Linked DNA regions of Sphaerisporangium rubeum. Each later gene encodes a partner of the first gene's protein in a complex. Links are inferred from orthologs where the notes say so. Each region holds a gene or a part of one and is shown on either strand. Other genes may lie near its edges.

The links.
Region 2: the proteins of secA (region 1) and secY are in contact, whole or in part, in a crystal structure (PDB 3DIN), measured with the Thermotoga maritima proteins. The link is inferred for Sphaerisporangium rubeum from one-to-one orthologs. Residues at the interface, in WP_004082002.1 of Thermotoga maritima: Glu261, Ala262, Arg263, Lys300, Ala301, Arg302, Thr303, Ile304, Ile305, Leu323, Tyr324, Asp325, Pro326, Val329, Ser330, Tyr333, Ile336, Lys340, Phe345, Val349, Glu363, Phe364, Tyr374, Ser375, Gly376, Gly377, Glu393, Ile395, Thr482, Ser483; in WP_004081795.1 of Thermotoga maritima: Glu108, Gly109, Glu110, Glu111, Ala236, Glu237, Arg238, Arg239, Ile240, Thr241, Ile242, Gln243, Tyr244, Ala245, Arg246, Arg247, Val248, Thr249, Gly250, Arg251, Arg252, Val253, Tyr254, Gly256, Ala257, Ser258, Thr259, Tyr260, Leu261, Pro262.

The regions. Positions count from the first base shown.
Region 1 is NZ_JACHIU010000001.1:1,737,672-1,753,118, forward strand. What follows is about bases 3,855-7,190. They hold secA (preprotein translocase subunit SecA), read left to right. Parts: upstream 3,855-4,176; coding sequence 4,177-6,990; downstream 6,991-7,190. Other genes in these bases: BJ992_RS07515 (HGxxPAAW family protein), read right to left, coding at 3,855-3,869; BJ992_RS07525 (Rv3235 family protein), read right to left, coding at 7,109-7,190. Also shown: hpf (ribosome hibernation-promoting factor, HPF/YfiA family), read left to right, coding at 695-1,363; BJ992_RS07505 (response regulator), read left to right, coding at 1,500-2,204; BJ992_RS07510 (winged helix-turn-helix domain-containing protein), read right to left, coding at 2,197-3,444; more of BJ992_RS07515, read right to left, coding at 3,585-3,854; more of BJ992_RS07525, read right to left, coding at 7,191-7,564; BJ992_RS07530 (PTS transporter subunit EIIC), read right to left, coding at 7,795-9,132; BJ992_RS07535 (UTRA domain-containing protein), read right to left, coding at 9,164-9,904; BJ992_RS07540 (SIS domain-containing protein), read left to right, coding at 10,063-11,097; BJ992_RS07545 (PTS sugar transporter subunit IIB), read left to right, coding at 11,152-11,388; BJ992_RS07550 (PTS glucose transporter subunit IIA), read left to right, coding at 11,401-11,847; BJ992_RS07555 (HPr family phosphocarrier protein), read left to right, coding at 11,917-12,174; ptsP (phosphoenolpyruvate--protein phosphotransferase), read left to right, coding at 12,182-13,924; BJ992_RS07565 (condensation domain-containing protein), read right to left, coding at 15,219-15,447. UniProt on the Escherichia coli protein: Required for protein export, interacts with the SecYEG preprotein conducting channel.
Region 2 is NZ_JACHIU010000001.1:1,438,917-1,453,890, reverse strand. The notes cover bases 818-3,680. They hold secY (preprotein translocase subunit SecY), read right to left. Parts: upstream 2,972-3,680; coding sequence 1,664-2,971; downstream 818-1,663. Other genes in these bases: rpmD (50S ribosomal protein L30), read right to left, coding at 3,610-3,680; rplO (50S ribosomal protein L15), read right to left, coding at 3,140-3,607; BJ992_RS06270 (adenylate kinase), read right to left, coding at 1,011-1,664; map (type I methionyl aminopeptidase), read right to left, coding at 818-863. Also shown: more of map, read right to left, coding at 39-817; more of rpmD, read right to left, coding at 3,681-3,792; rpsE (30S ribosomal protein S5), read right to left, coding at 3,796-4,428; rplR (50S ribosomal protein L18), read right to left, coding at 4,478-4,858; rplF (50S ribosomal protein L6), read right to left, coding at 4,861-5,403; rpsH (30S ribosomal protein S8), read right to left, coding at 5,423-5,821; BJ992_RS06230 (type Z 30S ribosomal protein S14), read right to left, coding at 5,997-6,182; rplE (50S ribosomal protein L5), read right to left, coding at 6,221-6,790; rplX (50S ribosomal protein L24), read right to left, coding at 6,790-7,089; rplN (50S ribosomal protein L14), read right to left, coding at 7,099-7,467; rpsQ (30S ribosomal protein S17), read right to left, coding at 7,607-7,888; rpmC (50S ribosomal protein L29), read right to left, coding at 7,881-8,117; rplP (50S ribosomal protein L16), read right to left, coding at 8,173-8,589; rpsC (30S ribosomal protein S3), read right to left, coding at 8,592-9,437; rplV (50S ribosomal protein L22), read right to left, coding at 9,437-9,805; rpsS (30S ribosomal protein S19), read right to left, coding at 9,834-10,112; and 7 more genes. UniProt on the Escherichia coli protein: The central subunit of the protein translocation channel SecYEG. Consists of two halves formed by TMs 1-5 and 6-10.

The DNA.
Region 1 (15,447 bases):
TGGTCTTCGTCCACGGCGCTGGTCTTCGTCCACGGCGCTGGTCCTCCTCCACGGCGCTGGTCTTCGTCCAGCGGCTGGCGGCGGGTGGTTGGAGGTGGAGGTTGGGGATCGGGGAGGTCACGGGTTGGCGACACGCCCGGGAAAAAAGGTGGATAGAAATCCTGGAGGTTACGAAAAGTAGTGGTTGGTGGGGTCGGGGGAGTGGCGGTGGGGGGACAGGTTGGTGGCGGGAGTGGTAGATGGCCTTGCTTGCAGGGGGAGTGAGGGGGTGGGGGTCGTACGGGGGTGGTGAGGGGGTGGGGAGTCAGGGGGAGTGGGGGGTGCGGTGGTTACGGAGGGTGGTGTTTGCGGTCGGGGGCGGGCTGACATTCGGGCCGGTAGCGACTAGCGTCTGAGCATGGCACCCGTTCGGGTCCGTGGTTGCGCCGGGCCGATCCCCTCTGGGGGACCAGCACGGCTAGCCGATGCCAGCCGCAGGCGAAACGGCCCACGTAAGGCGACTCTTCGTCGACCGATCACGGTGCGGCTTAGAGGTAAGTCCTGCCTTCCCGCAGGGACCAGATGTCCCTCGTCAGAAGAGAAGGGCAGTAGTGGCATGGAGCCGCGAACCCCTCAGCAGGCGGATGTGGGGACGAAGACCAGGTCGGCCGGACGGGTGCTCTCCTTTGCAGTCGAAACGAAGGGGGGCCTCTGAGTGGACATCATCGTCAAGGGACGGCACACCAGTGTGAGTGACCGGTTCCGTGATCACGTGACGACGAAACTGGCCAGGATCGAGCGACTGGACAGCAAACTCATCCGAGTGGATGTGGAGGTGTCCAAGCAGGCGAACGTGCGAGCACAGGACGAGCGAGAGCGGGTCGAGCTGACGATCCACTCGAAGGGACCGGCCATCCGTGCCGAGGCCTCGGCCGACGATCGGTTCGCGGCGCTCGACATAGCGCTAGGCAAGCTGGAGGGCCGACTCCGGCGGATCGCCGACCGGCGCAAGGTCCATCACGGCAACCACTGCCCCCCCTCGGTGGCCGAGCTGACCTCCGTCCTTGGCGATTCCTACACACCGCTGCCGGAGCCGATCCCCGCGGAGACCGACCGCTTCGCCGAGCCGGAGGAGGAGCGGCGGCGTTCCTCCGACGAGCCGGCTGAGCCGATCGTGCCGATCGAGATGGACGGCGACGGGCCGCTCGTCGTGCGCGAGAAGTTCCACAAGGCCGACCCGATGACCATCGACCAGGCGCTGCTGGAGATGGAACTCGTCGGTCACGACTTCTACCTCTTCCGTGACAAGGAGAGCGGCCATCCGAGCGTCGTGTACCGCCGCGTCGGTTACGCCTACGGCGTGCTGCGGCTGGACGAACCATAACCGTCACGTTCGATGATCCTCTCGACCATCCCCGTAGCCTCGGAACCCGTGTAAGGATGGTGGTTCCGACGGCGCGGGAGCGTCGCGCGGCAGGGACCGATCCCCCGGCGCGACCGGTTCCCCACGAGGAGGAGGCGTGACGCAGACCGACGAAACGGGCGGCCGTTCCGGGCGTGACGAGCCGATCCGCGTGCTGATCGTGGACGATCACGCGTTGATCCGGCGGAGCCTGGATCTCGCGCTGACCGCGGAGCCGGACATCGAGGTGGTCGGTGAGGCCGGCGACGGGCAGGAGGCGGTCGAGCTCGCGGACCGCCTCATGCCCGACGTGGTGCTGATGGACGTGCGCATGCCGCGGCAGAGCGGCATCGAGGCCACCAGGGCGATCAAGGCGTCGATGCCGAGTTCGCGCGTCATCATGCTGACCGTGAGCGACGAGGAGGAAGACCTCTTCGAGGCGATCAAGGCGGGGGCCACCGGCTACCTGCTGAAGGACGTCCAGATCGACGAGGTCCCCGACGCCGTGCGCGGTGTGCACGAGGGCCAGTCGCTGATCAACCCGGCCATGGCGGCCAAGCTGATCAGCGAGTTCGCCAACATGAGCCGCAAGGAGGCCGAACGGCCCCCGCAGCTCCCCGTGCCGCGGCTGACCGAGCGCGAGATGGAGGTCCTGCGCCTGGTGGCCAAGGGCATGAACAACCGCGAGATCGCCAAGCAGCTGTTCATCTCCGAGAACACCGTGAAGAACCACGTGCGCAACATCCTGGAGAAGCTCCAGCTGCACTCCCGCATGGAGGCCGTCGTCTACGCGGTGCGCGAGCGCCTCCTGGAGATCACCTGACGCTGCCGGCCGTGCCGCCGCTCTGCCGCAGAGCGGCGGCCAGGGCCGGAGCGAGCTCCGGGGTGGACAGTCGCTCGACCCGCACGTCGTCGCAGCCGACCCACGTCGCGGCCTCCCACAGCGCGAGAGCCATGGCCTCGGCGGCGCGCGTGCCGGAGCCGGGTTCGAAGCCGACGGTGCGGGCCACCAAAGTGGTGCCGCCGCGCGCGGGGTCGACCCGGCCGATGAGCCGGCCGCCGGCCAGGACCGGCATGGTGAAGTAGCCGTGGATGCGCTTGTCCTTGGGGACGTACGCCTCAAGGCGGTGGGTGAAGCCGAAGACGCGCTCGGTGCGCGCGCGGTCCCAGACCAGGGAGTCGAACGGCGACAGCGGCGTGGTGCGGTGCCTGCCGCGCGGCAGGGACGCCAGCGCCTCGGGGTCGGCCCAGGCGTTGGCCGGGCCCGCTCCTTTGCCGCGGGCCGCGGGCCAGCCGGCCACGGTGACCGGCACGAGACCCGCCGCGCCTGAAACCAGGGCCTCGTCGAGCAGAGCGGCGTGCGGCCCGCGCACCCGCACGAAGTCGACCAGGTCGGCCCGGGTCGCCACGCCGAGCGCGGCGCCTGCGATGCCGGTGAGCCGGGTGACGCACTCGGCGTCGGTGAGGTCCTCGGCGAGTAGTGCGGCGGGGACGGCGCGCTCGGCCGCCTCGTACACCCGCCGCCAGCCGACCCGGCGGGTGCAGACCACCTCGCCGATGTCCAGCAGGAACTCCACCGAGATCTTGACGTCGGACCAGTCCCACCAGGGCCCGCCGTTCTTGGCGCCGCCGAGGTCGGTGGTGGTCACCGGGCCTTCGTTCCTGACGCGGTCGAGCACCTTGTCGACGGACGGCGGCACCTCGTGCCAGCGGTAGCGCCGCTCGCGGAAGGCGCGGCGGCGGAAGGAGTAGAGCGGCCAGTGCTCGATCGGCAGCACACAGGCGGCGTGGCACCAGTACTCGAAGGCGGCGGCGGGCTCGTGCCAGTAGGCCCGCTCGACCGCGGGCCTGCCGACCGCGCCGAGCCGCGCGTAGGGGATCAGCTCGTGCGAGCGTGCGAGCACCGAGATGGTGTCGAGCTGGACGGCGGCGAGCCGCCGCAGCATCGCGGCCACCCCACCCCGGCGGGAGTCGGCGCCGAGGAACCCCTGAGCACGCAGGATGGCGCGGCGGGCCTCGTCGGCGGTCAGCTCGATCACGGAAGCGGGGAGGACGGTCGGCATGACCCGATGCTAGGACCCGCCACCGACGAAAACGCCGGGAGGCGGGACCGGTCGGAGCGGCGGCCGGCCGTGCCGGAAGCCGGGGCCGGTGGAACGGCGGCCGGCTGTGCGGTGCAAGGGGCCGCCGGTGAGAGGACCGGTCAGTGTGTGCCGCGCTCGAACGGGGAGTGGTGTTCCTGTACGGCGATGTCGCGCGGCGCGTCCTCGATCACGTCGGAGAAGATGTCGAAGATCAGAGCGAGGACGCCGCCGATCGCGGTCACGCCGACGCCGACCCAGAACAGGAACCAGTTGGGGCCGATGGTCAGCGCCACACCGCCGATGGTGAAGCCGAGGAGGATCACGGTGACGGCGAGCCACGAGGTGGGCCGGCCCGCGTGGGACTGACCGCTGTGTGCCTGCTGCGCCGGTGCGCTGTCGGCCATGCTTGACTCCTTGTCCGCGTTCATACGGCGGTGCCGGTCGGCGGCACGCCGGGGCGAAAGGTTCGCGCCCCTTCACCGTCGCACGATATCCAACGTCCCCGCCGGTCGGCGCGGCCGTACCCGTCCGTAATGCCCCTGTACCCGCCGTTCAGCCACGACGGGTCGCGCCACACGGTCCGGACAGCGTGATTGACGGTGGCTGTGCGGGGTGGTGAAACCGCCTACCATGGCTAGCAGGAACCATGTCTCGTCCTCATTGTCCCGGCCGTCGGGCCGAGGTGCATAGCTGCGAGGAGCTTTACGAAAAGTGCCAGCCATTCTCGACAGAATTCTTCGCGCCGGCGAGGGCAAGGTCCTGCGTAAGCTGAAGCGGATCGCCGAGCAGGTCAACTCGATCGAGTCCGACTTCACCAGCCTCTCCGACGCCGAGCTCCGCGCGCTCACCGCCGAGTTCAAGCAGCGCCACGCCGACGGGGAGTCCCTGGACGACCTGCTCCCCGAGGCGTTCGCGACGGTGCGCGAGGCCGCCCGCCGTGTGCTCGGTCAGCGCCACTTCGACGTGCAGATCATGGGTGGCGCGGCCCTCCACCTCGGCAACATCGCCGAGATGCGCACCGGTGAGGGCAAGACCCTGACCTGTACGCTGCCGGCGTATCTCAACGCCATTTCCGGCAAAGGCGTCCACGTCATCACGGTGAACGACTACCTCGCCAAGCGTGACGCCGAGACCATGGGCCGCGTCCACCGCTTCCTCGGGCTGGAAGTCGGCGTGATCCTGGCCAATATGCCGCCGGACGAGCGCCGCAAGCAGTACAACGCGGACATCACCTACGGCACGAACAACGAGTTCGGCTTCGACTACTTGCGCGACAACATGGCCTGGACGCTGGAGGAGTGCGTACAGCGCGGCCACAACTTCGGCATCGTCGACGAGGTCGACTCGATCCTCATCGACGAGGCCCGCACCCCGCTGATCATCTCCGGTCCCGGCGAGCAGTCCGGCAAGTGGTACCAGGAGTTCGCCAAGATCGTGCCGAGGCTCCGCCGCGGCGTCGAGGGCAAGGACGGCGAGGACAGCACCGGCGACTACATCGTCGACGAGAAGAAGCGCACCGTCGGCGTCCTGGAGGCCGGTGTCGAGAAGGTCGAGGACTGGCTCGGCATCGACAACCTCTACAAGCCCGAGCACACCCACCTGGTCGGCTTCCTCAACAACGCCATCAAGGCCAAGGAGCTGTACCGCAAGGACAAGGACTACATCGTCGTCGACGGCGAGGTCCTCATCGTCGACGAGTTCACCGGACGCGTCCTGCACGGCCGCCGCTACAACGAGGGCATGCACCAGGCCATCGAGGCCAAGGAAGCCGTCAAGATCAAGGACGAGAACCAGACCCTCGCCACGGTCACCCTGCAGAACTATTTCCGGCTCTACACCAAGCTCGCCGGCATGACCGGCACGGCCGTCACCGAGGCCAACGAGTTCCACCAGACGTACAAGCTCGGGGTCATCCCCATCCCGACCAACCGGCCGATGATCCGCCGCGACCAGGCCGACGTGGTGTACAAGAGCGAGGACGCCAAGTTCACCGCCTGCGTGACCGACATCAAGGAGCGGTACGAGAAGGGCCAGCCGGTCCTCGTCGGCACCACCTCGGTGGAGAAGTCCGAGAAGCTCTCCAAGATGCTGAAGCGTCTCGGCGTGGCCCATGAGGTGCTGAACGCCAAGAACCACGCGCGTGAGGCGGCGATCATCGCCGAGGCCGGCCGCAAGCAGGCCGTGACCGTGGCGACCAACATGGCGGGCCGCGGCACCGACATCATGCTCGGCGGCAACCCCGAGTTCCGTGCGGACGTCGAGCTGCAGCAGCGCGGCCTGTCGCCGTCGGAGACCCCCGAAGAGTACGAGAAGGCGTGGCCCGAGGCGCTGGAGAAGGCCAAGGAGGCCGTGAAGGCCGAGCACGACGAGGTCACCGAGCTCGGCGGCCTGTACGTCCTCGGCACCGAGCGTCACGAGTCGCGGCGCATCGACAACCAGCTCCGCGGCCGGTCCGGCCGCCAGGGTGACCCGGGTGAGTCCCGGTTCTACCTGTCGCTCGAGGACGACCTCATGCGGCTGTTCAACTCCGCCAGGGTCGAGATGATCATGACGCGGCTGAACATCCCCGAGGACGTGCCGATCGAGTCCGGCATCGTCTCCAAGGCCATCGCGTCGGCGCAGCACCAGGTCGAGCAGCAGAACTTCGAGATCCGCAAGAACGTCCTCAAGTACGACGAGGTCATGAACCGCCAGCGCAAGGTGATCTACGCCGAGCGGCACCGGGTCATGGAAGGCGCGGACCTGCACGAGCAGGTGCGCGGCTTCATCGGCGAGGTCGTCGAGGAGTACGTCAGGGCCGCCACGACCGAGGGCTTCGCCGAGGAGTGGGAGCTCGACAAGCTGTGGAAGGCGTTCCAGCAGCTCTACCCGATCTCGATCACCGTCGACGAGCTCATCGAGAGCGAGGCCGGCGGCGAGCGTGACGCGCTGACCGCGCAGGCCATCATCGACCGGGTCACCGCCGACGCGCTCGCCGCGTACGACCGGCGCGAGGAGCAGTACGGCGCGGCGGCCATGCGTGTCTTCGAACGGCAGGTCATCCTCACGGTGATCGACCGCAAGTGGCGCGAGCACCTGTACGAGATGGACTACCTGCAGGAAGGCATCTCCCTGCGGGCCTACGCGCAGCGCGATCCGCTGATCGAGTACCAGCGCGAGGGTTTCGACATGTTCACCGCGATGCTCGACGGCGTCAAGGAGGAGTCGGTCGGTTACCTGTTCAACCTGGAGATCCAGGTGCAGGACGACCCGATCGTCCAGGACGAGACGCCGCAGGACGCCGTGTCCGCGCCGGTCAGCGAGACCGAGGCCATCATCGCCAAGGCGCTGCGCCGTCCGCAGCGTCCCTCCGAGATGATCTACACCGCGCCTGGTGAGAGCGGCGAGGTGGAGCAGACCCGTGTCCGCACCACCTCCGCCGACCGCGCCGCGTACGGCAACGTCGAGCGCAACGCGCCGTGCCCCTGCGGCTCCGGCAAGAAGTACAAGCGTTGCCACGGCGACCCGAAGAACGCCAACGTCTGACCGGACGTGACCGAGGACAGGCGTCTCCCCGCACGGGGAGGCGCCTGTCGTGCGTCCAGGCCGGCGCCGGTCCACCGGCGGCCGGACATATCGGCTTTCAGGGCCTGCCGTGCGGTGCTCAGGCGGTCTCGAAGTCGGTGCACAGCCAGTGGACGCGGCGGCGTTCCAGGCGGAGCGCGAGGACGCGGCTGCGGTCGCCGCAGTGCACGAGCACGCAGAACTCGATGACGTCGTCCCGTGGCCAGGTGACGTGCGGCCGTCCCACCAGCACGCGCCGCCGGGTGTGGATCATGTGGCCGGCCCGCACCAGCTCACCGTAGGCCCGGTCGGTGAACCGTCCCGACACCACCCCGGCCGGCCGCCGTCCCGACAGCACCTCGGCCACGGCCTGCGCGAACCCCCGCAGTGCACGCTCGCTCGGCGGCCCGCCGCCGGTGGCGAACGCGCCGGCGGGACCGGCGGCGGGAGTCGCGGCGTGCTTCGCGGCGGCAGGCGCGGGGCCGCGGCGGGGGTGCCGCTCGTAGGCCGGCTCCGCGGTGGGGAGGGTCAGTCTCTCCGGATCGGGTCGGGACATCGGACGCTCCGCTGGGTGGGGGATTCGTGACCCTTCATGGAGTAGCCGGACGTTGCCGCTGATACGCCGGCGCGCCAACTTCTCGAGAAGATCCCGGGCTCCAGGGTGTCATTCAGTGCCGGGTGCACGTGGCAGGTTCCGAGGTGCGGGTGCACGTGGCAGGTTCCGAGGTGCGTTCCAGCGCCGGGTGGACGTAGCAGGGGTTCCGAGGTGCGTCTCCGTGCTCCGGGTCACGTCCCGGGCTCTGAGGTGCGTTCTCGTGCGGGGTTCTCGTCGAGGTCGGCGTCGGGTTCGCGGCCGGGGGTGAGGATGTTCAGGCGCCTGATCAGGAAGCTGAAGACCACGTAGTACACGACGGCGTACACGACACCGATGAGCATGATCATGCCGAAGCCGTCGGTGTTGGACTTGGTGGCGTTGAGTGCCGCGTCGATGGCCCCCGCGGAGAACGTGAAGCCGAGATGGCCGTCCAGCGCCGCGACCAGCGCCATCGACACCCCGGTGAGCAGCGCGTGGATCACGAAGAGCAGCGGCGCCACGAAGATGAACGCGAACTCGATCGGCTCGGTGATCCCGGTGACGAACGCCACGAGCGCCGCCGAGATCAGGATGCCGCCGGCCGCGCGCCGCCGCCGTGGCGGCGCGGCCCGCCACATGGCCACCGCGGCGGCCGGCAACCCGAACATGATGACGGGGAAGAAGCCCGCCATGAACTCCCCGGACCCGGGGGCTCCTTGCAGGTAGCAGGTCAGGTCCCCGGCGAAGGCCTTGCCGCCGGCCGTGCAGTCCGGCACCTGGAACCACACGATCGAGTTGAGGAAGTGGTGCAGCCCGAACGGGATCAGCAGCCGGTTGGCGACCCCGTAGATCCCGGCCCCCACGGTGGAGTGCTCGGCCAGCCACCGTCCGAACCCGGTCATCCACTCGCCGACCGGCTGCCACGCCAGGCCGAACACCACGCCGATGAGCAGCGCCGCGAACGCCGTGACGATCGGCACGAACCGCCGTCCGCCGAAGAACGCGAGCCAGGTCGGCAGCTTGATCCGGTGGTACCGCTGGTACAGCAGCGCCGCGGTGATGCCGATGACGATGCCGCCGAGCACCCCGGTCGGGTTGCCGGCCGCCAGGTCGATCACCTCGGCCGTCCGGCCGTCCGCGCCGGCCACGGTCCGCGCGACCCGCTGGTGCACGGCGAACCCGGGGTCGGCGTCGAAGAACAGCAGCCGGGACACCCGGTCGAACACCAGGTAGCCGATCAGCGCGGCGAGCGCCGTCGAGCCGTCCGACCGGCGCGCGAACCCGACGGCGACGCCGATGGCGAACAGCAAGGGGAGGTTGTCGAACAGCACGCCTCCCGCGCCGCCGACGACCTCCGCCACCTTGTCGAGCGCCGTGTTGTCCGTGCGGCCGAGCAGGTCGTCCTGGCCGAGCCGCAGCAGCAGGCCGGCCGCGGGGAGCGCGGCGATCGGCAGCATGAGGGAACGTCCGATGCGGGACAGCACCGCCATCACGGCGGCCCGGGCCGAGGAAGCGGCCGGCGGGGCCGTGTCCGCCGAAGAGGTGCTCATCGGCTTCCTCCGGGTGAGACGAGGGGAGGACTCAGCCCCGCCTGGCAGGGATCTCCAGCACGGTGCGGAGCTGGTACCGGTCGGCGCGGTAGGTCGAGACGCCGAACTCCACGCAGACGCCGGCGGCGAACGACCTGCGCTGCAGCAGCAGCACGGCCCCGCCGCGCGGCATGCCGAGCAGGTCGGCGTCGCCGGGGTCGGCGATGCCGCCGTCGATGGTCAGCTCCCCGGCGTCGAGCACCACCCCGTGCCGCGTCTCCAGCAGCGCGTACAGGGAGCGGCCGGTCAGGTCGTGCGAGCCGAGGTCGGGGGCGAACGACACGGGGATGTGGGCCCGCTCGACGCACAGCGGGTCGCCGTCGGCGGTGCGGAGCCGTTCGATGAAGTGGACGGCCTCGCCGGGCTGGATGCCGAGTTCGCGTGCCAGGTGCGCACTGGCACGGACCACCCGCCGGTCGAGGTCGCGTGAGCCGGGTTCCATGCCGCGGGCCCGCATGTCGTCGCTGAACGAGGTGAGGCGGAGCGCCATCTCGATCTTCGGCCGGGCCACGAAGGTGCCTTTGCCGGCCACGCGGTGCAGGCGTCCCTCGGTGACGAGCTGGTCCACGGCCTGGCGTACCGTCATGCGTGACAGGCCGAAACGCTGGCACAGCTCTCGTTCGGAGGGGATCGCCGCGCCGATGGACAGCTCGTCGCCGTCGATGAGGTCGAGCAGGATCTCGCGGAGCTGGAAGTACTTCGGCACCGGGCTGTCGGGGTCGATCCGGGCCACCGATCCCTCCCCTCTCGATCTCGTCGGCGGGATGCGTTAGGGTTTGTGCTGGTCTAGTCCGGACTAGACCACAGCTCGGAAACGAGTGTCAACGTACGGACCGGCGACGGATCGATAACGGGCCGATCTCGCCACCCGCAGCCGGAGGACGGGCACGCATGACGACCAAGATGCGCAGTGAGATCGCCGAGCAGCCGGCCGCGCTGAGGGCCACGCTGGACGCGCTGCTGCCCCGGGTGGGGGAGGTCGAGGCGATCGCCGCGCGTACCCGCCACCTGGTGTTCGTCGCGCGCGGCACCTCCGACAACGCGGCGGTGTACGGCCGCTACCTGGTCGAGGCGTACGCGGGCCGCCTCGCCGCGCTCGCCGCGCCGTCCATCGCCACCACCTACAAGCGCAGGATCGACCTGTCCGGCGCGCTCGCCGTCGGCCTGTCGCAGTCGGGCCGCACCGAGGAGATCGTCGAGACCCTCGCCTGGGCCAAGGACTGCGGCGCCGCCACCGTGGCGATCACCAACGGCGGCGAGGGATCGCCGCTCGCGCAGGCCGCCGACCTCGCGCTGTGCACCGTGGCCGGCGCCGAGGAGGCCGTTCCGGCCACCAAGACCTACACGACCCAGCTCGCCGCGCTCGCCGTGCTGGCGCTCGGCCTCGGCGCCGGCGTCGAGGCCGGCGACCTGGCCCGGGTGCCGGACGCCGTCGAGGAGCTGATCGCCGACCCCGGTGACCTGGACGCCGTCGTCGAGGGCCTCGCCGGGGTGCAGGGTGTCGTGGTGTCGGGCCGCGGCATGGCGTTCTCCACGGCCCTGGAGACCGCGTTGAAGCTCAAGGAGGCGTGTTACCTGCACGCCATGGGCCTGTCGTACGCCGACCTGCTGCACGGCCCGATCGCCGTGGTCGACCGCGACACCCCCGCGCTGCTGGTCGCCGCAGGGGAGGGGCCGACGCTCCCCGGCACCGTCGCGCTCGCCAGGCGCGTGACCGGGGCCGGCGCCGCCGCGTACGCCGTCGGCGGCGGCGCGGAGCTCGCGGGGGCCGCCACCGCGTCGCTCAACGGCCCGGCGCTGCCGGAGTGGGTGGCCCCGATGGGGCTGATCGTGCCGGGTCAGCTCCTCACCGAGGCGCTGGCCCGCCGGCTCGGGTACGACCCCGACTCCCCGCGCGGCCTCAACAAGGTCACGCAGACGCAATAGCCTTTTCTTCCCGGCACGCGGGAGCACCCGAGGCGGTGCGACGAGGAGGACGACATGTCTGCTGACGCGAACGCGATCATCGCCGGGCTCGGCGGAGCCGGCAACATCATCGAGATCGAGCCGTGCATCACCCGCCTGCGCACCGAGGTCCGCGACGCCGCCAAGGTCGACCAGGCCGCGCTGCGCGCCGCCGGCGCGCACGGCGTGATGGCGGCGGGTAACGTCGTGCAGGTCGTCGTGGGGCCGGACGCCGACACGCTCGCCTCGGACATCGACGACATCATCGGCTGAGACCTCAAGGCCGTGACCACTGTCCTCGCGCCGGTGACCGGGAAGGTCATCGGGCTGGCCGCGGTGCCGGACCCGGTGTTCTCCGGGGGGCTGGTGGGGCCCGGCACGGCGATCGACCCGCGCCGCGCCGAGGGTGAGGCGCTGGCGCCGCTCGACGGCACCGTGCTGAAGATCCACCCGCACGCGTACGTGATCGTGGGGCCCGACGGCCGAGGGGTGCTGGTCCACCTCGGCATCGACACGGTGCGGCTGCGGGGGGAGGGGTTCCGGGTGCTGGTACGCGAGGGGGAGACCGTCGCGGCGGGGTGTCCCGTCGTGGTCTGGGACCCGGCGGTGGTCGAGGCGGCCGGTCTGTCGCCGGCGTGTCCGGTGGTGGCGCTGGAGGCCCGGCCCGAGGCGCTGCGTACGCTGGCGGCCGGAGTGGTGCGCGCCGGGGAGGAACTGTTCCGGTGGGACTGACGGAGCCGCCTCTTTTGTTGAGGCCGGGTATCAAGGCGTAATGAAAAACAACCCTGTCGAGGAGGAACCGTGCCTGAGCGCAAGGTGGTAGTGGAGTCGGAGGTCGGCCTGCACGCGCGGCCGGCCGCGACGTTCGTGCAGACCGCGGCGAAGGCGGCCATCGACGTCACCGTCGCGCGTCCCGGCGGCACGCCGGTGAACGCCAAGAGCATCCTGTCCATCCTGGCGCTGGATGTCCGCAGCGGCGAGACCATCGTGATCCACGCCGAAGGTGAGGACGCCGACCGGCTGCTGGACGAGCTCGCCGCCATCGTGTCGGTTCCCTGAACACACGATGACGACGCTCACCGGGGCAGGAGTCAGCCCGGGGACCGGGTACGGCGCGGCGTTCCTGCTACGGTTCAAGATCGCCGAGCCGGCCGCCGGGTCGCGGCACGACGGCGACCCGGTCGCCGAGACGGCCAGGGCCGAGGCCGCAGTCGCGCGGGTCGCCGCCACGCTGGAGGAACGCGGCGTGGCCTGCGGGGGAGAGGCCGAGGAGGTCCTGCGGGCCCAGGCCATGATGGCGCTCGACCCCGAGCTCAGCGCGGACGTGGCCGGCCTGATCGACGCCGGGGTCGCCGCCGAGCGCGCCGTGTACGACGCGTTCCTGCGGTTCCGTGACGTCCTCGCCGAAGGCCGCGGGTACGTCGCCGAGCGGGTGGCCGACCTGGACGACGTGCGGGATCGGGTGATCGCCGAGCTGACCGGTGTGCCGATGCCGGGCCTGCCGGGGGAGGCCGAGGCGCCGTACGTGCTGGTCGCGCATGACCTGTCCCCCGCCGACACGGCCACGCTGTCCAGGGACGTGGTGGCGGCGTTCGTCACCGAGCGAGGCGGGCCGACCAGCCACACCGCGATCCTGGCCCGCGCCATGGGGGTGCCGGCCGTCGTCGCCTGCCCCGGAGCGACCAGCATCGCCGAAGGCACCATGGTTTTGGTGGACGGCACCGCCGGTGTGATCATGGTCGGGCCGGACGAGGCGGAGGTGCGGACCCGGCTGAACGGCTCCGCACCCGGCGCGGGACCCGTGGAGACCGGCCGAACCTCCACCGGTACGGCACGCACCCCCGCCGCACCCGCGCGCACCGCCGACGGACGCCGCGTGCCGCTGCTCGCCAACATCGGCGGGCCCCGTGACGTCGCCGCCGCGCTGGACAACGGCGCGGAAGGCGTGGGGCTGTTCCGCACCGAGATGCTGTTCCTGGACCGGGAGGACTCGCCGTCGCTGGAGGAGCAGGTGGCGGTGTACCGCGAGGTCTTCGAGGCCTTCCCCGGCGCACCCGTGGTCGTCCGCGTCCTCGACGCCGGCGCCGACAAGCCCCTGCCGTTCCTGCGTCCCACGGGGGACGAGCCCAATCCGGCCCTGGGGGAACGCGGCATCCGCCTGTTCCGCACCTACCCCGACGTCCTCACCACCCAGCTCCAGGCGCTGGCCCGCGCTGCGGAGGACACCAGCCCTCTGCTCCAGGTCATGGCCCCCATGGTGGCGACCGCCGACGAGGCGGCGTGGTTCACCGCACTGGCCCGCGAGGCCGGTCTCGCCGGCGCCGGTGTCATGATCGAGGTCCCCGCCGCCGCGCTGCGGGCCCACGACCTGGCCGGACAGACCGCCTTCTTCTCCATCGGCACCAACGACCTGTCGCAGTACGCCTTCGCCGCCGACCGCGAGCTCCCGTCCCTGGCCCCGCTGCACGCACCCTGGCACCCCGCTCTGCTCGACCTCATCGCGCTCACGGCGGCGGCAGGCATCCCCACGGGGGTCTGCGGCGAAGCCGCCGCGGACCCCGCGCTGGCCTGCGTGCTCACGGGCCTCGGCGCCACGACGCTGTCCATGACGCCGACGGCCGTCCCCTGGGCCAGGGCCGCACTGGCCGGCCACACCGTCGCTCAGTGCGAGGCCGCCGCGGCCGCCGCACGCCGTGCCGCTGCTCCCGAGGACGCACGGGAAGCGGCCCTCGTCCACTTGCCGGGACTCGCCGAGGCCGTGGACGCTCCCGCGGATCCCGTGGCGCGCGGAGAGGCGGGCCCGAGCTGACGGTCGCCGTGCTCGCAGGCGACGCGCGCTCCGACCGACCGTCCGCGACCGGCGCCTGCCACGAGCGAGCCCTTACGGCCGCACCAGCGGACGAAGGCCCGGCGCGGCTTCTCCGTGGATGTCACCTGGACCGGGACGGCGAGAGGCTCGGTGGGGGGATCGATCTCCTGCAGGTACCCGTTCGCCAGCAGCCAGCTCACCGGTACCTCCGGGTTGCCCTGCGGCGCCTCCGGAATGTACTTGCTGAGCACGTGATATTGCGTGCCTCCCGCGAGTTGCTGGAATGCGGGAGCGACCGGTCCGACTTCTACACGGAACACCTTGAGCACCCGGAAGGCGTGGTAGTTGCACAGGTGAGCGGGATCCTGCGCGTTCGTGTTGAGATTGCGTGGCGGCAGCGCGCGCCATGCGTACAGATCGCCGAGCGGCGCCAGGAAAGAGCCGCCGTAACCGCCGAAACGGTCCAATTCCATACCGATCTGCAGAAATGTCGTCTTGAGCAGAAGCCTGCCGTTGGAATAGTCGCCGGAATGCGCGAAACCGTCGTCCGGCGGGAACCGGTAGTCGTTGGTGATGTAGTTCCAGTAGCGGCCGAGGAAAAACTGAGGTGAGAGGCCGCCGAACTGGATGTACCCGCGCATGAGGTAGCCGAGGTACCCGGTGGTCGGCAGGTGCACCGGCCCGAGATCGGGGTCGCCTTCCACGTACGGCGGTCCGCAGATCAGCCCGGGAGGTGCCGTCGGCGGAAGGTTCGCGACCTCCGCGGCGACCGTGGCCGCCGGGAGGCTCGGGGGGGTCTCAGGCGGGGAGGCGTCGGCACGCGCGGCCGCACCTCCGGAAGAACAGATCGCCGCTCCGGTCGCGGCGGCCAGCACGGCGCTCCATCGATGGTGTGGCATGACTTTCCTGTTGGCGTTCGTCGGCGGATGGTCGGAATTCACCGGCCACAGGCGATCCGGCGACCTGCCGGCCCGCGAAGCGCACATCCCCGGCCGAACGGACTCCAGGGACCGCCGGTCCCGTCCGGCTCCCTTTCAGCGGATATGACCCGCAGAGGGGATGCGCGGCCACGGGGTGCGGTCGTGCGCTTTGATCAGTGAATGATCATCTACATTCCCGGCGGCACCGGGATCACATTGCCGACGGCACAATGGAAAGGCAAAGAATAGAGCCGTGAAAGCGGCGAGGCGGCCATTCAATATGTTCCCGATCATGTGCCGCCACGCACGCCGATTCGGTCATGCACGCCGATCGTGTGACTTTCACAGATCGCACGGCCATCGGCCGGGCCGGTTCACACCGCCGGATCGCGCAGGATGCCGATGAGGCGTGCGGTGAGGTCGGCCAGGTCGGCCTGGGTGAACCGGGCCAGGCGGCCGGTCAGCGCGAGTTCGTACTCGCCGCCTCTCGGGGTGGCGGTCAGGCCGAGGTCGAAGCTCGGATCGTCCACCTCGTGCTCCCAGACCCTGGTGCGCAGTCCGTCCCAGCCCGGCGGAGGAGCGGGGTCGTCACGGTGCACGATG
Region 2 (14,974 bases), 290 kb from region 1 along the record:
CCAAGACAGGCGACGCGGGCCTGACGACCCGCCGCGCCTCAGGAACCGGCTCGCCCTCCCAGCAACTCGGTGAGCCGTGCCTCTCCCCCGTCAAGGGCAGTAAGCACCCAAGGCCCATTATCGGTCACGGCGACGCTGTGCTCGAAGTGCGCCGAGGGCTTGCCGTCGACGGTGACGACGGTCCAGTCGTCGGCGAGCACCCTGGTGCGCTCGGTGCCGAGGTTCACCATCGGCTCGATGGCGAAGCACATGCCGGCCTCCAGCTTCGGACCCCGGCCGGGCTTGCCGTGGTTGGCCACCCACGGGTCCATGTGCATCTCGGTGCCGATGCCGTGGCCGCCGTACTCGTGCGGGATGCCGTAACGGCCCTGAGAGCGCACGTACTTCTCGACCGCGTGCCCGACGTCCGACAGGTGCCGGCCGACGGCCAGGGCCGCGATGCCGCGCCACATGGCCTCCTCGGTGACGCGCATCAGCTCGGTGAGCGCCGGGTCGACCTCGCCGACGGCCACGGTGATGGCCGAGTCGCCGTGCCAGCCGTCGAGGATGGCACCGCAGTCGATGGACAGGATGTCGCCCTCGCGCAGCGGCCGGTGGTCCCCCGGGATGCCGTGGACCACCTCGTCGTTGACCGACGCGCAGATGGTCGCGGGAAAGCCCTGATAGCCCTTGAAGGACGGCACGGCGCCTTCGTCGCGGATGGCCTTCTCGGCGATGGCGTCCAGGTCCAGCGGAGTCATGCCGGGACGCGCCGACGTCCGCAGCAGTTCGAGCGTGCGTCCGACCACCAGACCCGCGGCCCGCATCTTGCCGAGCTGCTCAGGCGTCTTGACCTGGATTCCGTGCTTGTTCTTCTTGAACACTGAAGTGGCACCCCCTGGGCGGGTTCAACGGCTGGGCAGGCGTCGCGATTCCCCCGATTGTCCCCCAACACGGCGAACGCCACCCCTGGAGTATCACCCCAGAAGTGGCGTAGGCCAACGAACTTCTCTGTCTGCCGGCGAACTCGATCAGTCGGCGAAACGACGCAGGACCTGCATCGCGCGCTGCGTGATCTCCTCCACCGGGCCGGTCGCGTCCACCCCGTGCAGGATGCCCTCGTCGGCGTAGAACGAGATCAGCGGCGCGGTCTGCTGTTGGTAGACGACCAGCCGGTGGCGGATCGTCTCCTCGCGGTCGTCGTCGCGCTGGAACAACTGGCCACCGCAGACATCGCACACCCCCTCCTTGGAGGAGGGATCGAACACCACGTGCCACACCTTGCCGCAGGAACGGCAGGTGCGGCGCCCCGCCAGCCGCCGTACGACCTCCTCGTCGTCGACGACGAGCTCGAGGACGAGATCGAGCGAGGTGCCGAACTCGGCCAGCATCTTGTTCAGCGTCTGCGCCTGCGGCACGTTCCGCGGGAAGCCGTCCAGCAGGAAGCCCTCCTGCGCGTCCGGCTTCGCGAGGCGGTCGCGGACCATGGCGATGGTGACCTCGTCGGGCACGAGGTCTCCACGGTCCATGTACTCCTTGGCAAGCTTGCCGAGTTCCGTGCCGCCCGACACGTTGGCACGGAAGATGTCACCTGTCGAAATCTTCGGGATGGACAGGTTCGATGCGATGAACTGGGCCTGTGTCCCCTTGCCCGCTCCGGGGGGCCCGACCAGGACGAGGCGCACTACTTGAGGAAGCCCTCGTAGTTCCGCTGCTGCAGCTGGCTCTCGATCTGCTTCACGGTGTCCAGCCCAACTCCAACCATGATCAGAATGCTCGTGCCTCCGAACGGGAAGTTCTGGCTCGCACCCGCCACCGCCAGAGCGATGATCGGGACCATGGAGATCAGGCCGAGGTAGAGCGAGCCGGGGGCGGTCAACCGCATGAGCACGTAGCTGAGGTACTCGGCGGTCGGCCGTCCCGGACGGATGCCTGGGATGAATCCACCGTACTTCTTCATGTTGTCCGCGACTTCAACGGGGTTGAAGGTGATGGACACGTAGAAGTACGTGAAGAAGATGATCAGCACGAAGAACGTGATCATGTACACCGGGTGGTCGCCGGTGACGAGGTTCTGCGCCAGCCACTCGACGACGGCGTTCGGGTTCTGCTGCTGGCCGAAGAGCGACACCACGAGCTGCGGGAGGTACAGCAGCGAGGAGGCGAAGATGACGGGGATGATGCCCGCCTGGTTCACCTTCAGCGGGATGTAGGTGGACGTGCCGCCGTACATGCGGCGTCCCACCATGCGCTTGGCGTACTGCACGGGAATGCGGCGTTGCGCCTGTTCCACGAACACGACCGCCGCGATCATGAACACTCCGACCACCATCACCACGACGAAGGTGAAGGCGTTCTGGCGGAAGATGTTCAGCAGCTCGGACGGGAAGACGGCGATGACCTGAGTGAAGATCAGGATCGACATGCCGTTGCCGACGCCGCGGTCGGTGATGAGCTCACCGAGCCACATGATCACCGAGGTGCCGGCGGTCATGGTGATGACCATGGTCACGATGGTGAAGACGTCCTGGTTCACCAGGACGGACTGGCGGCAGTTCGGGAAGAGCTGCCCGGTGCGGGCCAGCGCGACGAACGCGGTCGACTGGAGGACCGCGAGGCCGATGGTCAGGTAACGCGTGTACTGCGTGATCTTGGCGTTACCGGCCTGCCCCTCCTTCTTCAGGGCCTCCAGGCGCGGGATCACCACGGTGAGCAACTGAAGGATGATGCTCGCGGTGATGTACGGCATGATTCCGAGTGCGAACACGGAAAGTTTCAGCAGTGCGCCACCGCTGAACAACTGCACCATGCCGTAGATGTTGGCGGCGTCGCTCGCCTGCGCCTCTTTCAAGCACTGCTCGACGTTGGTCGTGTGCACGCCGGGCGTCGGAAGCACCGAGCCCAGCCGGAACAACGCGATGATTCCTAGCGTGAACAGCAGTTTGTTGCGCAGGTCGGGCGTACGGAACGCCCGGGTAATCGCGGTCAGCACGGCCCCTCCTGCGCGCCTTTCAGGCGGTTTGGGTCAGCGAAGGTCTGGGAGTGATCCATCGGCACATCTCTGATCAATGAACCCTGGACAGCCCCTCTGTCCAGCGCACTCTAACGCACTACGGGCGCGGAGGCTCACAGTGATCCTCCGCGCCTCGCACTGCACCGCCTACAACTCGGTGACGGAGCCACCGGCCGCAGCGATCTTGTCTTTCGCGGAGGCGGAGAAAGCGTGCGCTCGCACGTTCAACGCCACCGAGATGTCGCCGGTTCCCAGGACCTTCACCGGCTGGTTCTTGCGTACCGCGCCACGCTCCACGAGGGTGTCCACCGTGACGTCTCCGCCGTCGGGGAACAGCTCGCCGAGCTTGTCCAGGTTCACGACCTGATAGGTCGTCTTGAACAGCGCGTTGGAGAAGCCCTTGAGCTTCGGCAGCCGCCGCTGGAGCGGAACCTGGCCGCCCTCGAAGCCGAGAGGGACCTTGGAACGGGACTTGGTGCCCTTGGTGCCACGACCGGCGGTCTTGCCCTTGGAGGCCTCGCCGCGGCCCTTGCGGACCTTGGCGCGGTTGGCTCCCTTGGCCGGCCGCAGGTCGTGGATACCGAGCGGACGCTCGTTGTTCTCTGCGTTAGCCATGACTATTCGACCTCTTCAACCACGACGAGGTGCGTCACCTTGGCGACCTGTCCCCTGACCTCGGGGCGGTCCTCCTTGACGACGACGTCGCCGATCCGCTTCAGGCCCAGCGAGCGAAGCGAGTCGCGCTGGTTCTGCTTGCCACCGATCTTGGACCGGACCTGGGTGATCCGAAGACGCGCCATCGGTCAGCTCACCGCCTTGGCGGCTGCCGCGGCCTCGGCGATGCCCTCGGCGCGGGCCTTGAGCATGCGTACGGGGGCCACGTGCTCGATCGGGAGCCCACGGCGCGCCGCGATCTCCTCGGGCCTGCTGAGGCCCTTCAGAGCCGCCACGGTGGCGTGGACGATGTTGATCGGGTTGTCGGAGCCGAGCGACTTCGACAGCACGTCGTGGATGCCGGCGCACTCCAGCACGGCGCGCACCGGGCCGCCGGCGATGACACCGGTACCGGCGGACGCCGGACGCAGCAGCACGACACCCGCGGCGTCCTCGCCCTGCGAGGTGTGCGGGATGGTGCCCTGGATGCGCGGCACCTTGAAGAAGTGCTTCTTGGCCTCTTCGACACCCTTGGCGATCGCCGCGGGCACCTCCTTGGCCTTGCCGTAGCCGACACCGACCAGGCCGTTGCCGTCGCCGACGACGACCAGGGCGGTGAAGCTGAAGCGCCGGCCGCCCTTGACGACCTTGGCCACCCGGTTGATCTTCACGACGCGCTCGATGTACGAGACGCCCTTGTCTGCGGCACCACCGCGGCGATCGTCGCGACGGTCACGCCGCTCACCACCGCCGCCGGCGCCGCGACGCGGAGCTGCAGCCATCAGTGGTTCCTCTCCTCATTGCTCTTGGTCACGTTGCTGGCCGGAGACATCAGAACTCCAGCCCGCCTTCACGGGCGCTGTCCGCGAGCGCCGCGATGCGGCCCGCGTAGCGGTTGCCGCCGCGGTCGAACACGACGGCGTTGATCCCGGCGGCCTTGGCCCGCTGAGCGAGGAGCTCGCCGACCTTCTTCGCCTTGTCGGTCTTGGTGCCGTCGGCGGTGCGCAGGGAGGAGTCCAGGGTGGACGCGCTCACCAGCGTGTGACCGGCGGTGTCGTCGACGATCTGCACGAACAGGTGCCGCGCGGAACGGTTGACGACCAGACGCGGACGAACCGCCGAGCCGACGACCTTCTTGCGGACGCGGCGGTGACGGCGCGAGCGCGAGAGAGCGCGCGCGGCCCTGTGCTTGGCGATCTTGGTGAAGGCCATGACTACTTACCAGCCTTTCCGACCTTGCGGCGGATCACTTCGCCCTGGTACCGCACGCCCTTGGCCTTGTAGGGGTCGGGCTTGCGCAGCTTGCGAATGTTCGCCGCGACCTCGCCGACCTTCTGCTTGTCGATGCCGTCCACGTGGAACAGGGTCGGCCGGTCGACGCGGAAGCTCACGCCCTCAGGGGCGTCGACGATCACGGGGTGGCTGAAGCCCAGCGAGAACTCCAGCTGCGTCGGGCCCTTGGCCTGGACGCGGTAGCCGACGCCGTGGATCTCCAGCGTCTTGCTGTACCCCTTGGTCACGCCGTCCACCATGTTGGCGATCAGCGTGCGGGACAACCCGTGCAGCGCGCGGACCTTGTTCTCGTCGTTCGGGCGGGAGACGGTGATGTTCCCGTCGTCGCCGCGACCGACCTCGATCGGCTCCGCAACGGTGTGCGAAAGTGTGCCCTTCGGCCCCTTGACCGTGACAGCCCGGCCGTCGATGGTGATATCGACACCGTTCGGTACGGGGATGGGCAGCCGTCCAATTCTCGACATGCTGTTGTGCCTCCCCTCGTCACCAAACGTAGGCGAGGACTTCCCCGCCCACACCACGCTTGCCGGCCTGCTTGTCGGTCATGAGGCCACCGGACGTCGAGATGATCGCGACGCCGAGACCGCCCAGGACCTTGGGCAGGTTGTCCTTCTTTGCATAGACCCGCAGACCGGGCTTGGAAACCCGGCGCAGGCCCGCGATGGACCGTTCACGCGTAGGCCCGAACTTGAGCTCCACCACGAGGTTCTTCCCGACCTTGGCGTCCTCGACGGACCAGGACTGGATGTAGCCCTCCTGCTGGAGGATCTCGGCGATGTGCGCCTTGATCTTCGAGTACGGCATGTTCACGGTGTCGTGATACGCCGAATTCGCGTTTCGCAGACGCGTAAGCATGTCCGCGATCGGGTCGGTCATCGTCATGGCCGGTGGCCCTCCTCACCGCGGTTTCCCGCATGGGACCTACGGTGTGGTCGTGGGCGCCGCGTGTGCGGCACCCGGTTGATATGTCTTCTTCGATGTGCGGCCGGCACCGTGCGGGCCCCTCCCGGAGGGGGCTCTCGTGACGCCGCCCCTGCAAGAGGAGCCCGCGCGGGGTCTACCAGCTCGACTTGGTGATGCCCGGCAGCTCGCCGCGGTGCGCCATCTCACGGAAGCACACGCGGCACAGGCCGAACTTGCGGTAGACGGCGCGAGGCCGCCCGCACCGCGAGCACCGGGTGTAGGCCCGGACGCCGAACTTCGGCTTGCGCGCCGCCTTGGCGATCAGGGACTTCTTGGCCATCAGGCCTTCCTTTCGCGAATCTCAGCCGTCCCGGCCACTTACGCGTCCTTGAACGGGAAGCCGAGAAGCTTGAGCAGCGCCCGGCCCTGGTCGTCGTCGGTCGCGGTGGTCACGACCGTGATGTCCATGCCCCGCTGGCGGTCCACCTTGTCCTGGTCGACCTCGTGGAACATCACCTGCTCGGTCAGGCCGAAGGTGTAGTTCCCGTTGCCGTCGAACTGCTTGGGGGAAAGGCCGCGGAAGTCACGGATACGCGGGAGGGCCAGCGACAGCAGCCGGTCGAGGAACTCCCACATGCGGTCGCCGCGCAGCGTCACGTGCGCGCCGATGGGCATGCCCTCACGCAGCTTGAACTGCGCGATGGACTTGCGCGCGTGCGCGACGGCCGGCTTCTGACCGGTGATGGCGGTCAGGTCGCGGACGGCGCCCTCGATCAGCTTGGAGTCCCGAGCCGCCTCGCCGACACCCATGTTCACCTTGATCTTGGTGAGCCGGGGGATCTGCATGGCGTTCTCGATGCCGAACTGCTCGCGGAGCTTGTCGGCGATCTCCGCGCGGTAACGCTCCTTGAGGCGAGGCGCGGGCCTGGTCTCAGTGGTGGCGGTCATCAGTTGTCCTCACCCGATTCGTCGGCCTTGGCGGCCTTCTTGGCGGGCTTGTCGTCCTTCTTCTCTTCATCCTTGAGCTTCTTGACGTTGCTCACGTGGATGGAGGCCTCCATGGTCTGCACGCCGCCTTCCTTGGCGCCGCGCGGACCCTGGTGGGTCACCTTGGAGTGCTTCTTGACCATGTTGACACCCTCGACGATGACGCGGTCCTCCCGCGGCAGCGCCTGGATCACACGGCCCTTGGCACCCTTGTCCTTACCGGCGATGACCAGGACGAGGTCACCCTTCTTCACATGCAGCTTCGGCATTTACAACACCTCCGGCGCGAGCGAGATGATGCGCATGAACTTCTTCTCGCGCAGCTCGCGACCCACCGGACCGAAGATACGCGTGCCCCGAGGGTCACCGCTGTCCTTGATGATGACCGCGGCGTTCTCGTCGAAGCGGATGTAGGAGCCGTCGGGGCGGCGGCGCTCCTTGGCGGTGCGCACCACGACAGCCTTGACCACATCACCCTTCTTGACACCCGCGGCGGGAAGGGCGTCCTTCACCGTCGCGACGATGATGTCGCCGATACCCGCGTAGCGCCGACCCGAGCCGCCGAGCACCCGGATGCACAGGATCTCCTTGGCACCCGTGTTGTCGGCGACCTTGAGCCGCGACTCCTGCTGGATCACGTCAACTCCCGTGTGTCACGCCGGTTCTCATTCTCTGAGCCTGGCGGAACTAGATTCTGGTCTCATGCGCCCGTCACCGGCCGCGCCGGTGACGGGGGTGACGCTCCGGCGAGCCCCTCGCGGGACCCGCCTGAGCGACTTACTTGGCCCGCTCGAGGATCTCCACGACCCGCCACCGCTTGGTGGCGGACAGCGGCCGGGTCTCCATCAGGAGCACGCGGTCGCCGACGCCGCAGGTGTTGCCCTCGTCGTGGGCCTTGTACTTGGTCGTACGGCGGATGACCTTGCCGTACAGCGGGTGCTTGACGCGGTCCTCGACGGCGACGACGACGGTCTTGTCCATCTTGTCGCTGACGACCAGACCCTCACGGGTCTTGCGGTAGTTCCGCGCCTGCTTGGTGGTCTCTGTTGTCTCAGCCATCGCTCGGCTCCTTCTCGACCGTGACGATGCCGAGCTCGCGCTCGCGCATCACGGTGTAGATACGGGCGATCTCGCGCCGGACGGCGCGGAGCCGACCGTGGCTTTCCAACTGACCGGTCGCCGCCTGGAAGCGGAGGTTGAACAGCTCCTCCTTGGCTTCCTTGAGCTTCTGCACCAGCTCGTCCTGGTCAGAAGTCCGCAGCTCACCGGCGGTCAGGCCCTTGGCCATCACGCCTCACCCACTTCACGCTTCACAGTCCGGACGTCCTTGATCACGCGCGTCATCAGACCTCGACCTCGCGCTTGACGAACCGGCACTTCATCGGGAGTTTGTGCATCGCGCGCCGGAGGGCCTCACGGGCCACCGGCTCGGACACACCGGACAGCTCGAACATCACGCGACCCGGCTTGACGTTCGCGATCCACCACTCCGGCGAACCCTTACCGGAACCCATGCGGGTCTCGGCCGGCTTCTTGGTCAGCGGGCGGTCGGGGAAGATGTTGATCCACACCTTGCCGCCACGGCGGATGTGCCGGGTCATGGCGATACGCGCGGCCTCGATCTGGCGGTTGGTCACGTAGTGGTGCTCAAGCGCCTGGATGCCGAACTCACCGAACGTGACCCTGGTGCCGCCCTTGGCGGCGCCACTGCGGTCAGGCCGGTGCTGCTTGCGGTGCTTGACCCTGCGCGGGATCAGCATGGTCAGCTCCCTTCAGCACCCGGCTGCTCGGCCGGGCCGCTCTCGGACGCCCCAGCGGGCGCGGGGGTTTCGGTCCGCGGGCCACGGCCGCCACCACGGGGGCCGCCGCCGTCACGGCCACGGCCGCCACCGGCGCCACGGCCGCCGCGCTGCGGACGGTCGGTGCGGTCCCGGCGCTGGCCGGCCCGCGCGCCGGCCGCCTGGGCCTCACGCTCGGCGCGGCTGGTCGGGGCCTCACCCTTGTAGATCCACACCTTCACGCCGATGCGGCCGAAGGTGGTGCGGGCCTCGTAGAAGCCGTAGTCGATGTCCGCGCGAAGGGTGTGCAGCGGCACACGGCCCTCGCGGTAGAACTCCGACCGCGACATCTCGGCGCCGCCGAGACGACCGGAGCACTGGACACGGATGCCCTTGGCGCCGCTCTTCATCGCCGACTGCATGGCCTTGCGCATGGCCCGCCGGAACGACACCCGGCTGGACAGCTGCTCGGCCACGCCCTGGGCGACGAGCTGAGCGTCGACCTCGGGGTTCTTGACCTCGAGAATGTTGAGCTGGACCTGCTTCTTGGTCAGCTTCTCGAGGTCGCCACGGATGCGGTCCGCCTCGGCGCCGCGGCGGCCGATGACGATGCCCGGCCGGGCGGTGTGGATGTCGACCTGGACACGGTCGGTGGTGCGCTCGATCTCGACCTTGGAGATGCCGGCCCGCTCCATGCCCTTCTGCAGCATGCGGCGGATCGCGACGTCCTCGGCGACGTACGACTTGTACAGCTTGTCGGCGTACCACCGGCTCTTGAAGTCGGTCGTGATGCCGAGTCGGAACCCGTGCGGGTTAACCTTCTGGCCCACTAGCGGGTCCTTCCCTTCGGCCTGCCCTGGCCCTCGGGCCGGGACTCGACGATCACAGTGATGTGGCTCGTCCGCTTGTTGATCCGATAGGCACGACCCTGCGCGCGGGGACGGAACCGCTTCAGCGTCGGCCCCTCGTCCACCCACGCGCGGCTCACGACCAGCGTCTCGCGATCGAGCTTGTAGTTGTGCTCGGCGTTCGCGACCGCGCTCGACAGCACCTTGTAGATCGGCTCGCTCGCCGCCTGGGGGGCGAACTGCAGCACGGCCTGCGCCTCCGAAGCGGGCAGCCCGCGAATGAGGTCCACCACACGGCGGGCCTTCTGGGGCGTGACACGGACGAACCGCGCCTGAGCCCTGGCTTCCATCGCTTACTCCTCGTTTCCTGAAGGCGCTTTACCGCCGGCTACGCCGGTCTTCCTTGACGTGGCTGCGGAAGGTCCGCGTCGGCGCGAACTCGCCCAGCTTGTGGCCGATCATCGACTCGGTGACGAACACCGGGACGTGCTTGCGGCCGTCGTGGACGGCGATCGTGTGGCCGAGCATGTCCGGCACGATCATGGAGCGCCGCGACCACGTCTTGATGACGTTCTTGGTGCCCTTCTCGTTCTGCGTGTCCACCTTCTTCATCAGGTGGTCGTCAACGAAAGGACCCTTTTTAAGGCTACGTGGCATTTACGCTGCTCCTACCGCTTCTTCTTGCTCCGCCGACGGATGATCAGCCGGTCGCTGGCCTTGTTGGCACGGCGGGTGCGGCCCTCGGGCTTGCCCTTGGGGTTCACCGGGTGGCGACCACCGGAGGTCTTGCCCTCACCACCACCGTGCGGGTGGTCGACCGGGTTCATCGCGACACCGCGGACGGTCGGACGCTTGCCCTTCCAGCGGTTACGGCCGGCCTTACCGATGTTGATGTTGGCCTGCTCGGCGTTGCCCACCTGGCCGACCGAGGCGCGGCAGCGCACGTCGACCTGGCGCATCTCACCCGAGGGCATGCGCAGCGTGGCGAGCTGACCTTCCTTGGCCAGGAGCTGGATCTGCGCGCCGGCCGAACGGCCGAGCTTGGCACCGCCACCGGGCTTCAGCTCCACGGCGTGGATGAAGGTACCGGTCGGGATGTTGCGCAGCGGCAGGCAGTTGCCCGGCTTGATGTCGGCCGCGGGGCCGTTCTCGATGCGGTCGCCCTGCTTGATGCCGGTGGGGGCGAGGATGTAACGCTTCTCGCCGTCCGCGTAGTGAAGCAGCGCGATGCGCGACGTGCGGTTCGGGTCGTACTCGATGTGCGCGACCTTGGCCGGGATGCCGTCCTTGTCGTGCCGCCGGAAGTCGATGATCCGGTACGCGCGCTTGTGCCCGCCGCCCTGGTGACGCGCGGTCACCCGGCCGTGGACGTTGCGGCCGCCCTTGCTGTGCAAGGGGGCAAGCAGCGACTTCTCCGGCGTGCTGCGCGTGAGCTCGGCGAAGTCCGAGACGCTCGCGCCGCGACGACCGGGTGTCGTCGGCTTGTATTTACGGATGCCCATCTTTTTCGTTCATCCTTCAATCAGTGATGCGGTGCGGTGCGGAAGGGGTCAGCCGACCGGGCCGAAGATGTCGATCCGGTCGCCCTCGGCGAGGCTGACGATGGCCCGCTTGGTGCTCGGGCGCTGGCCGTAGCCGAACCGGGTCCGCTTGCGCTTGCCCTGGCGGTTGATCGTGTTGACGCCCGTGACCTTGACGCCGAAGATCTGCTCGATGGCGATCTTCACCTGCGTCTTGTTGGCCGTCTTGCGCACCAGGAACGTGTACTTGTTGTGCTCGTCGATCAGGCCGTAGCTCTTCTCGGAGACGACCGGCTTGATGATGACGTCACGCGGGTCGGTGATCTTCTCCATCAGGCTTCTTCCTTCCCGCTGTCACTCAGCCGGGCGACGACCTGGTCGTACGCCTCGCGGGTGAACACGACGTCCTCGTGGACGAGCACGTCGTAGGTGTTGAGCTGGCCCGCCGACAGGAGGTGGACCTCCGGGGCGTTGCGCAGGCTCAGCCAGGACAGCTCGTCGTTCTCGTCGAGGACGACGAGAACGCTGCGGGCCTGGGAGATCTTGCGCAGGGCCGTGATGGCCGCGCGGGTCTTCGGGGTGTCCCCGTCGACGAGGCCGCTGACGACGTGCACACGGCCGCCGTTCGCCCGGTCGCTGAGGGCTCCGCGCAGCGCGGCGGCCTTCATCTTCTTCGGGGTCCGCTGGGAGTAGTCGCGCGGCACCGGGCCGTGGACGACGCCACCGCCGGTGAACTGCGGCGCGCGGGTCGAACCCTGGCGGGCCCGGCCGGTGCCCTTCTGGCGGTACGGCTTCTTGCCGCCGCCGCGGACCTCGCCACGGGTCTTGGTCTTGTGCGTGCCCTGCCGGCGAGCGGCGAGCTGCGCGACCACGACCTGGTGGATCAGCGGGATGTTGACCTTGGCGCCGAAGACGGCCTCCGGCAGCTCGACCGTCCCGGTCTTCGCGCCGGCCGGGTCGAGGACGTCGATGGTGGTGCTCACTTGTCGGCCCCCTTCTTGGCGGCGGTGCGAATGAGAACGAGGCTGCCGTTGGCACCGGGGAGCGCACCCTTGATCAGGATGATGCCCTTCTCGGCGTCCACGGCGTGCACCTTGAGGTTCTGGACGGTAGTGCGGACGTTGCCCATGCGGCCCGCCATGCGCACGCCCTTGAAGACGCGGCCGGGGGTCGCGCACCCGCCGATGGAACCCGGCGAACGGTGCTTGCGCTGGGTGCCGTGCGAGGCGCCGAGGCCCTTGAAGCCGTGACGCTTCATGACACCGGCGAAGCCCTTGCCCTTGCTCTTGCCGGTGACGTCCACGAACTGGCCGGCCTCGAAGGTGTCGGCGAGGAGCTCCTGGCCGATCTCGTAGTCGGAGGCGTCCGGGGTCCGGATCTCGGTGAAGTAGCGGCGCGGGGTGATGTCGTGCTTACGCAGGTAGTCACCCAGGGGCTTGTTCACCTTGCGCGGGTCCACCTGCCCGTAGCCGAGCTGGACGGCCGAGTAGCCGTCCCTGTCCTCAGTGCGGACACGGGTCACCACGCACGGACCGGCCTCGACGACGGTGACCGGGACGATCCGGTTGCCCTCGTCGAAGACCTGGGTCATGCCGAGCTTCTTGCCCAGGACGCCCTTGATCTGCTTAGCCATGTCAGTGCGTTCCCTCAGAGCTTGATCGAGATGTCGACGCCGGCGGGGAGGTCGAGACGCATGAGCGAGTCGACGGTCTTCGGCGTCGGGTCGATGATGTCAATCAGCCGCTTGTGCGTGCGCATCTCGAAGTGCTCGCGACTGTCCTTGTACTTGTGCGGCGAGCGGATGACGCAGTACACGTTCTTCTCGGTCGGCAACGGCACCGGGCCCGCGACCTTCGCGCCGGTACGCGTCACCGTCTCGACGATCTTCTTGGCCGAGACGTCAATGACCTCGTGGTCATAGGCCTTAAGCCGGATGCGGATCTTCTGTCCCGCCATAGTGGCCTCGGTGTCCTTCGCTGTCGTCCAACAAGTTTCGTGCGGCCTGTGCCGCTTTGGCGTGTCCCACCTGTGCGGTGACCCGGACGCGCATGCCTCCGTGATCTTGCAGCCGTCTCGGCCATCAGGAACGAGCCTGCTGCGAGATCACGGCCTGGCCCGGGGTGCGGGCCCGCTGTGGGCTCCGGGGCCGCCCTGAGGTGGCCCCCTCGTGGTGCGGCGGCCGGTCCCGGTCTCCCGAGCCCGGCCGCCGACCCGCGGTCGAACTACTTGATGATCTTCGTGACGCGGCCGGCACCGACGGTGCGGCCACCCTCACGGATGGCGAACTTGAGACCGTCCTCCATCGCGATCGGCTGGATGAGCTGGACGGTCATCTCGGTGTTGTCACCGGGCATGACCATCTCGGTGCCCTCCGGCAGGGTCACGACGCCCGTCACGTCCGTGGTGCGGAAGTAGAACTGCGGGCGGTAGTTGTTGAAGAACGGCGTGTGGCGGCCGCCCTCGTCCTTGGACAGGATGTAGACCTGCGCCTCGAACTCGGTGTGCGGGGTGGTCGTGCCCGGCTTGATGATGCACTGGCCGCGCTCGACGTCCTCGCGCTTGATGCCGCGCAGGAGCAGACCGACGTTGTCACCGGCCCGGCCCTCGTCAAGGAGCTTGCGGAACATCTCGACACCGGTGACGGTGGTCGTGGTGCTCTTCTCCTTGATGCCGATGATGTCGACGGTCTCGTTGACCTTGACGATGCCGCGCTCGATACGGCCGGTCACGACGGTGCCGCGGCCGGTGATCGAGAACACGTCCTCGATCGGCATGAGGAACGGCTTCTCGGTGTCACGAACGGGCTCGGGGACGTTGTCGTCCACGGCGTTCATGAGCTCGATGATGGAGTCGCCCCACTTCTCGTCGCCCTCGAGCGCCTTCAGCGCCGAGACGCGCACGACCGGCAGGTCGTCACCCGGGAACTCCTGAGCGGAGAGGAGCTCGCGCACCTCGAGCTCGACGAGCTCCAGGATCTCCTCGTCGTCCACCATGTCGGCCTTGTTCAGCGCGACGACGATGTACGGCACACCGACCTGGCGGGCCAGGAGCACGTGCTCCTTGGTCTGCGGCATCGGACCGTCGGTGGCGGCGACCACGAGGATCGCGCCGTCCATCTGCGCCGCACCCGTGATCATGTTCTTCACGTAGTCGGCGTGACCGGGGCAGTCCACGTGAGCGTAGTGCCGCTTCTCGGTCTGGTACTCGACGTGCGCGATGGAGATGGTGATGCCTCGGGCCTTCTCCTCCGGCGCCTTGTCGATCTTGTCGAACGGAGTCGCCTCATTGAGGTGAGGGAACCGGTCGTGGAGCACCTTGGTGATCGCCGCGGTCAGAGTGGTCTTGCCGTGGTCGATGTGCCCAATGGTGCCGATGTTCACGTGCGGCTTGGTCCGCTCGAACTTGGCCTTGGCCACTGCTCTGTCTCCTTAGAGATTCTGACTTGACTTGCTAGTCGTCCGGCTGCGAGGCGGTACTACTCGCCCCGAGCCTTCGCGACGATCTCCTTGGCGATGCCAGGAGGCACCTCCGAGTAGGAGTCGAACTGCATGCTGTAGACCGCCCGGCCCTGGGTCCTGCTGCGCAGGTCGCCCACGTAACCGAACATCTCCGACAGCGGAACCAGGGCGCTGATGACCTTGGCCCCGGTCCGGTCCTCCATCGCCTGGATCTGCCCGCGGCGACCGTTGAGGTCACCGATGACGTCACCCATGTAGTCCTCGGGCGTGGTGACCTCGACGGCCATCATCGGCTCCAGGATTACGGCGTCCGCCCGGCGCGCGGCCTCCTTGAAGGCCATCGAACCGGCGATCTTGAAGGCCATTTCCGACGAGTCGACCTCGTGGTAGGCACCGTCCCGGAGGGTGACTTTGACACCCACCATCGGGTAGCCGGCCAGCACGCCGAACTCGGCGGCCTCCTGCGCGCCCGCGTCCACCGACGGGATGTACTCCCTGGGGATGCGGCCACCGGTGACCTTGTTCTCGAACTCGTAACCGT